2 regions of the Rhodomicrobium vannielii ATCC 17100 genome follow, and region 2 is predicted to be linked to the other one. Evidence: predicted binding sites of a transcription regulator. Region 2 holds the regulator's gene; the other holds the start of a gene.

Evidence for each region. The regulator HrcA, encoded in region 2, represses chaperone genes, less so after heat shock. The targets are predictions, from matches to a motif close to GTTAGCACTCNCNNNNNGNGAGTGCTAAC.
Region 1: a site for HrcA is predicted at 1,494-1,522, ahead of groES (co-chaperone GroES). Genes of this name have one in related genera too.

The regions. Positions count from the first base shown of each region.
Region 1 covers NC_014664.1:3,103,816-3,107,499, forward strand. The annotation lists gene groL (chaperonin GroEL) at 1-1,015, opposite strand, end outside; gene groES (co-chaperone GroES) at 1,070-1,393, opposite strand; gene RVAN_RS19185 (hypothetical protein) at 1,664-2,497, shown strand; gene lnt (apolipoprotein N-acyltransferase) at 2,941-3,684, shown strand, end outside.
Region 2 covers NC_014664.1:3,759,603-3,763,286, reverse strand. The annotation lists gene RVAN_RS17330 (N-acetylmuramic acid 6-phosphate etherase) at 1-166, shown strand, start outside; gene grpE (nucleotide exchange factor GrpE) at 212-1,078, opposite strand; gene hrcA (heat-inducible transcriptional repressor HrcA) at 1,177-2,280, opposite strand; gene RVAN_RS17315 (DUF4405 domain-containing protein) at 2,357-2,851, opposite strand; gene RVAN_RS17310 (RNA polymerase sigma factor) at 3,120-3,684, shown strand, end outside.

The sequences.
Region 1 (3,684 bases), 660 kb from region 2:
GGTCGCCGGAGCCATCGACGATGGTCGTGTCGTCCTTCGTGATGGTGATCTTCTTGGCGCGGCCGAGCATCGTGATGTTCACGTTCTCAAGCTTGATGCCAAGGTCTTCGGAGATGAGCTGGCCGCCCGTCAGAACCGCGATGTCCTGCAGCATGGCCTTGCGGCGGTCGCCGAAGCCCGGAGCCTTAACGGCCGCAACCTTGAGGCCGCCGCGCAGCTTGTTGACGACGAGCGTGGCCAGAGCCTCGCCTTCGACATCTTCCGAGATGATGAGGAGCGGACGGGCCGACTGGACGACGGCTTCGAGAACCGGCAGCAGCGGCTGGAGGTTGGAGAGCTTCTTCTCGTAGATCAGGATGTACGGATCGTCGAGATCGACGCGCATCTTCTCGGCGTCGGTGATGAAGTACGGCGAGATATAGCCGCGGTCGAACTGCATGCCTTCGACGACTTCGAGTTCGAAGTCGAGAGACTTGCTTTCTTCAACCGTGATGACGCCCTCGTTGCCGACCTTTTCCATCGCTTCGGCAATCTTGGCGCCGACTTCGACGTCGCCGTTAGCGGAGATCGTGCCAACCTGCGCAACTTCGGAAGACGACGTGACCTTCTTCGCCTTGCTCTGAAGATCCTTAACGACGGCTGCAACAGCGATATCGACGCCGCGCTTGAGGTCCATCGGGTTCGCGCCGGCGGCGACGGACTTGGCGCCTTCCTTCACGATTGCCTGAGCGAGAACGGTCGCGGTGGTCGTGCCGTCGCCAGCGATGTCATTCGTCTTCGAGGCGACTTCGCGCACCATCTGCGCGCCCATGTTCTCGAACTTGTCTTCAAGCTCGATTTCCTTCGCGACCGTCACGCCGTCCTTCGTGATGCGCGGCGCACCGAAAGACTTGTCGAGCACAACGTTGCGGCCTTTCGGGCCGAGCGTAACCTTTACGGCATCAGCGAGGATATCGACGCCACGGATCATGCGTTCGCGGGCGTCCTGGCCAAAACGTACGTCTTTAGCAGCCATTGGTCATGACTCCTTAAATGAGAGTGAAACTTTGAAAGGGATAGTCTCGGGTTACTACGCGGCTTTCTTCTTCTTGCCGCCGCCTTCGTGACCTTCGAGAATGCCGAGGATGTCGCTCTCTTTCATGATCAGAAGGTCTTCGCCGTCGATCTTGACTTCGGTGCCGGACCATTTGCCGAAGAGAACGCGGTCGCCTTCCTTCACGTCGAGGGCAACGAGCTTGCCTTCTTCGTTACGGGCGCCGGGACCAACGGCGATCACTTCGCCCTGCTGAGGCTTTTCCTTAGCCGTGTCCGGAATAATGATGCCGCCCTTGGTGCGCTCTTCTTCTTCGAGACGGCGCACGACGACGCGGTCATGCAGGGGCCGGAACTTCACTGACATGTGTATCCTCCTCAGACGACAAATCTGGATCGTAAAATGTGTGGGTGCGGCATATGAGCTCGCGTTTACCCTGCCGCTGAGATAGTCCGGAACTGTTAGCACTGTCAAGTGGTGAGTGCTAATTTGGAGCGAGGGCTTTAGCAAAAGTCTAGGATGATGAAGCCAATTTGACGAAATCTCGTCATAATAGCGGTGCATCCGATGTGGCATGCCACACTGCGGCGCGTCGGGGCGAATGTCCCGAGTTTAAAGGGGACCATTTCAATGACCGATATTCTTGCAAAAGACGTTAATTCGAATTCAGGGCAGCCTCCTTTCGCGGGAGATGGGAAGAAACCTGACGAAGAAAAGAAGCGTCGCGGCGGAATCTGGTTCCGGATCCTCGCGGTTCTGCTTTTTCTGGGGGCGCTGGTCGAAGGCGCGATCCTTTACGCCGACCGGGCCGCCAAAAACGTCGAGGCCACGCCCGCGCCTCAGCCTGTGGTGGCTGCTCCGCAACCGGTAGTCGTCGCTCCGCAACCCGTCGCCGAGAAGCATGCCCCCAAGGAAAAGGTCGAGAATGCCTATTTCTTCCGTATTGACGGCAAGGACGTAGAAGGCCGCACGGCATCCTTCGACTATATCATTGTCACCAACGATTATACCTGGGTGAAGGGAAGCACGACCGAAGTCGTCGCCAATGATACGGTCATCCCCGAAGAGGAAACGGCCGACCGGATCATTACGCCGAAGGTCAAGGAGTCGTTTGCCAGCGCACTCGACCTCATCGCCGTGGGTTTGGCTTCACGCGAGGGCGACCGCGAGGCGGAGGAAGCGCGCGCGCTTGCCCGTGCTCAGACGGTCGCCGGATGGATTTCCAAGGTGTCGGACGCTTCGATCCCGCTTTGGACGCTCACTCTCGGACAATACGACAGGGACGCCTGCAAAGCGCAACAGGACGCAGACTCGAGCTATGAGCGGCCGGTTCTCCTCGCGAGCGTTCGCGCAAGGGCAGACGGTGTGAACCTGACGGAAGCCTTCGCCGACGCTCTCACCGGGCATGACAACCTGCCAAGCCGCAATTGCTATTCGCAATTCGATCTCGTGAAAATTCGCTGATTACTAAGGTCGTGCCACAATAGGCGCGGCGCTCGATCTGCGTCAAATCGAGGCCGATTTTGACGCAAGCCGATCTAATTCAGGCCGGGCGCGACGCCGCCCGGTCTTTCGATGTGCCAGGGCTCTGGCGCAGTTTTTTGGTACACATTTCTGCACGCTCTCAAGCATAATGCAGGCGCTGCGAGAGCACTAGCAACCTATTGATTCCATTGCAGTTTTGAATTTTGCATTTGATGACGGCGCCAACGCCGGAAAATGTAAGATCCACTGCAACGGCGACGCTTTTTCAACAGGTTGGCTTAGTGAAGGGGCCTGAAAAGACCCACCTTTCCCCAACCTTGCAGCCGCATTGTCACGATTCATCTCGTCAGCAGCAAAAAGTCTCGCTATTTGCAGGCACTTAACGTTTCGGCTCTGGCCCGATCCTCCTCCCAAGGCTCTTCATGGATTTTCTGCCGACGACCATGGCCGGTCTCAAGACCGGGAAGCTGGTATTGATCGCCTTTCTCGCGGGCGCGTTGTCGGTGCTTGCCATGGCGCCGTTTCACCTTTGGCCGGTGTTGTTCCTGACTTTCCCACTGATGATCTGGGCGCTCGATGCTGTCGCGATCCGTGATGACGCAACGACGCTTCTTGACAATTACGTGAAGCGTCTCAAGAGCGCCGCGTTGCTCGGCTGGGCCTTCGGCTTCGGCTATTTCCTCGCCGGGATCTACTGGATCGGCTTTGCGTTCTACGTCGACGCGCAACGTTACGCGATCCTGATGCCGTTCGCCGTGGCCGGGCTTTGCGCGGCGCTCGGCCTGTTCTACGCGGTCGCGGCGGTGCTCGCGGCGGCGATGTGGCGGCGTGGCTATGCGCGTGTCATCGGATTCGTCTTCGCATTTTTCTGCGCGGAGGCCGCGCGCGGGTACTTTTTCACCGGCTTTCCATGGAACCTGTTCGGCGAGGCGCTTGCCGCCGACGAAGCGCCGATGCAGATGGCGGCCTATATCGGCTTGTACGGCCTGACGCTCGCAGCGCTTTTCATCTTCTCGGCGCCCGCGGCTTTCATCGCGGCACCGGCGGCTCGCTTCAACAGGCTTCCCGCTCCCGTCGTGGTCGCCGCCTTGACGCTCGCTGCATTCTACGCGGTGGGCGCGCAAAGGCTTGAGCAGACGGTCGGCGATGTCCCTGGCGTTCGTATC
Region 2 (3,684 bases):
GAGCGCGGTGCGCGAAGCGCTGGCGCAGACGGGCGGCAATATCAAGCTTGCGATGCTTCTGCTGCAAGGGTGTGCGCTTGACGAGGCCAGCGCACTGCTCGAACGCACGGGCGGCCGCCTCCGCGAGGCGCTGACGCTTGCGGGGCGGGATGGCGGGGCGGGCTGAACGCCGCGCCTGCCGGTTAACCGCTTTCGGTTACGCCGCTCGCCGTCAGTTGCCGTTTTCGAGCCGTTTTCCGAAGGACGAAATCAGGTCGTCTACGCCTGCGGGGCCGCTGTTTTCCGTAACGGGCTGCGTGACGGACGACGCACGCTTATCTCCGCCGGACCGGTCACGCCGCAGGGGCGCGCCGCTCGGATCGCGGAAAACATCGGGATCGTGTTCGTGAGCGGGTTCAACCGCGTGATGATCGTGATGCGGCTCCCCATGCGGGGCTGACGGCGCGTCGCTCACGGGTTTGGCCGAGTGCTCGCCCTGCGGCGGCTCCGGCTTGACCGGCGCGCCTCCCTTGGCAACGATCACGGCTGCCGGGCGCAAAACCCGCTCGCCGATCTTGTAGCCCGCCTGAAGCACCTGCACGACGACATCGGCGGGCACGTTGGGCACATCCACCTTGATCATCGCCTCGGAGGTATGTGGATCGAATTTCTCGCCGAGCGGCTCGAAGCGCGTGATGCCGTGACGCTCGAAAACCTTGAGAAGCTCACGCTCCGTCACTTCCACGCCCTGAAGCAGTGTGTTCAGGGCCGGGGTCTGGTCGGTCGCTTCCTTCTGCGCGGCTTCGATCGCACGGCGCAGATTGTCGGCGATCACGATGGCGTCCTTGCCGAACTCGGACGACGCGTATTTCGCGGTTTCAATCTTCTCTCGTTCGCTGCGCCGGCGATAATTTTCCATCTCCGCAGCAATGCGCAAATGGCGATCCCGAAGCTCGGCGTTTTCGGCCCTCGAATCGGCCAGCATCTTCGCCAGCGCCTTTACCTGCTCTTCGGTGGCTTGCGGATTCTGGTCGCGGCCAAGAGAATCGTTATTTTCCGGCCCGTTCGCGTCCGAGGGCCCGTCCGGGGTATCGTTCATGGTGTTCTGCCGTTTCCGTTTTCGATGAGGACCGTCCGCTATCCTCGATCTTCAATGCGCCGATTTTTGAAGCTATATCGGCGGTTTCGGCGGGATAATCAAGCGAGCACGCGGCTCACGAGCTTGGCCGTAAAGTCAACCATGGGGATAATGCGGCCGTAATTGAGGCGCGTCGGGCCGATGACGCCAAGAACGCCTACGATCTTGCGCTCGTGATCCTGGAACGGAGCAACGATAAGGGAAGATCCGGACAGGGAAAACAGATTGTTCTCGGAGCCAATAAAAATGCGGACGCCTTCGGCCTTTTCGGCGAGATCGAGAAGGTGGATCAGCGCTTTTTGCGATTCGAGATCCTCGAAAAGCAGGCGAATGCGTTCGAGGTCTTCCACCGCCCTGAGGTCGTTCAGGAGGCGCGATTGCCCACGCACGATGAGGCTGCGATTGTCCTCGCGTCCGCCCGACCACTGCGCCAGACCCGACCGCACGAGCTTCGCGGTGAGCGCGTCGAGTTCGGCCTGTCTGGCCTTGAGTTCGCCCTCGATCTTTTCGCGCGCCTCGGGAAGTGTCACGCCGCGAATCTTCGCGTTGAGATAATTTGTCGCCTCGACGAGCGCTTGCGGCGGCAGCCCCTCCGGCAAATTCAGCACGCGATTTTCCACGCTGCCGTCATCGCCCGCCAGCACGAGCAGCGCGCGCTTCGAGTCGAGGCTGACGAATTCGATATGCTTCAGGCGGCTCACCTGCTTCTCGGCGAGCACCACGCCCGCGCAGCGCGACAGACCGGAGAGAAGGTCACCCGCCTCTGCCAGCACTTCGGACGTCACGGCATGCTCGCGGTGATAGTCGCGCAGAAGCTGGCGTTCGAGCTGATCGCGCTCCGTTTCCTCGATGCTGCCGACTTCGAGCAGGCCATCAACGAACAGGCGCAGGCCCGTCTGCGTGGGAATACGGCCCGCGCTCACATGCGGCGCGTAGATCAGCCCTTGCGATTCGAGGTCCGACATCACGTTACGCACGGATGCGGGCGACAGCGTCATCGGAAGCTGACGCGACAGGTGACGCGATCCGACCGGCTCGCCCGTTTCAAGATAGGTCTCAACGATGCTCCGGAAGATTTCCCGGTAGCGCTCATTCAGTTCGAGCAGCCCGTTTGCCTGATTTAATTCGAGGGCGGGCGCGCGCAACTCTTGCCGTTTCGACATGCTTCGCGTCCTTGTTCCAAACCTGTTAAATCTAAGGTCGCGCGGCCCCTTCGTCAAATGCCGATCACAGATGCGATTACCGGGATGGCATGACTTCCACCAGCAGCTTGATCGCCGGTGCGCCGGACGCTGCCGCGACGCTCGCGAGGGTGTCGGCGGTGGAGGCCACTTTGTAGCCGCGCTGAAGGAGGTTCGCTCGCAGCGCATCGGGCGTAGTCTTGAGCACTGGGGCGAGATTGTCGAGTGGCGTTTGCGTCATCAGCATGACGGCGGCTCGCGGCGAACCCGCCTTGCCCTGCATCGCGGCGGGAATCGCGAACGCCGCAGCGGCCACAAGCGACAGGGCGAGCGGAACGATCATCGAGCCGCGCCGGAAATAACCCTTCATCGCGCCCCAGTTTCGCCAGACATGCACGAAGAAGGGCACGAGCAACAGCAGGCTCAGCCATTCATGCATGCTGTGAAACAGGTTCGAGCCGAGGTGAAAAAACAGCGCCAAACCTGAAATCGCGGATACGGCGAAAAGGCCGAACGTGAACGGCGTCGTCACGCGCCCAAGAAATCCATTCATGTCATGCGTCCTTCAATTGAAGCCGCCGCATCGGGCGCTTCGGAGGTAATTCGGTTTCGGTCGCGGCGGCGATCACCGAAAGCCCGCCGACCTGCAGCTTGAACACGGCGGCGGCGCAAAACCCTGCGCAGGATTTCGTCGACGAACTCTCCAAGCCTGCGGCGATGCGCTCGCGGGGGAGTTTTCGCGCAGGATTTTTGCGCCTGCGGTGTCCAAGTGGTAAGCAGGCGGCATTGCGGGCCTGGCGCGACGAGGCGGAGGCGACCGCGTGTCTATCGGGGCCGTTGCATGGATGTACGAAGAAACGCTGGCGAGGCCATTCGTCGTGACGCCGCCCCGGAATAGCGCGCGCCCCGACGCCGAGGCCCGCCGCTCCGCCGAGGCGACCGACGAGACCCTGATGCGAAGCGTGGCGATGGGCGACGAGGCTGCGTTCCGCCGACTTGCTGCTCGCCATGCCGCGCGCACGCTGGCCCTGTCGCGACGCATGCTCGCGAATGCGGCCGATGCCGACGAGGTCTTGCAGGAGGCGATGCTCCGCGTGTGGGTGAATGCGCCGCACTGGCGCGCCGAGGCGGCTTTCAAGACGTGGCTTTACCGCGTGGTCGTCAATCTCTGCCTCAACAGGCAGCGCCATAAAAGCTTCGCTCCGCTCGACGACGCGGCCGAGGTTCCGGACCCGTCGCCTTCCGCGCTGGCGAGCCTCGAAAGGCAGGAGGCCGACGCCGCCGTGGCGCGCGCGATCGCCGCCCTGCCGGATCGCCAGCGCGCGGCCATTGTGCTGACCTACTACGAAGACCTCAGCAACGCCGAAGCGGCTTCGGTGCTGGAGA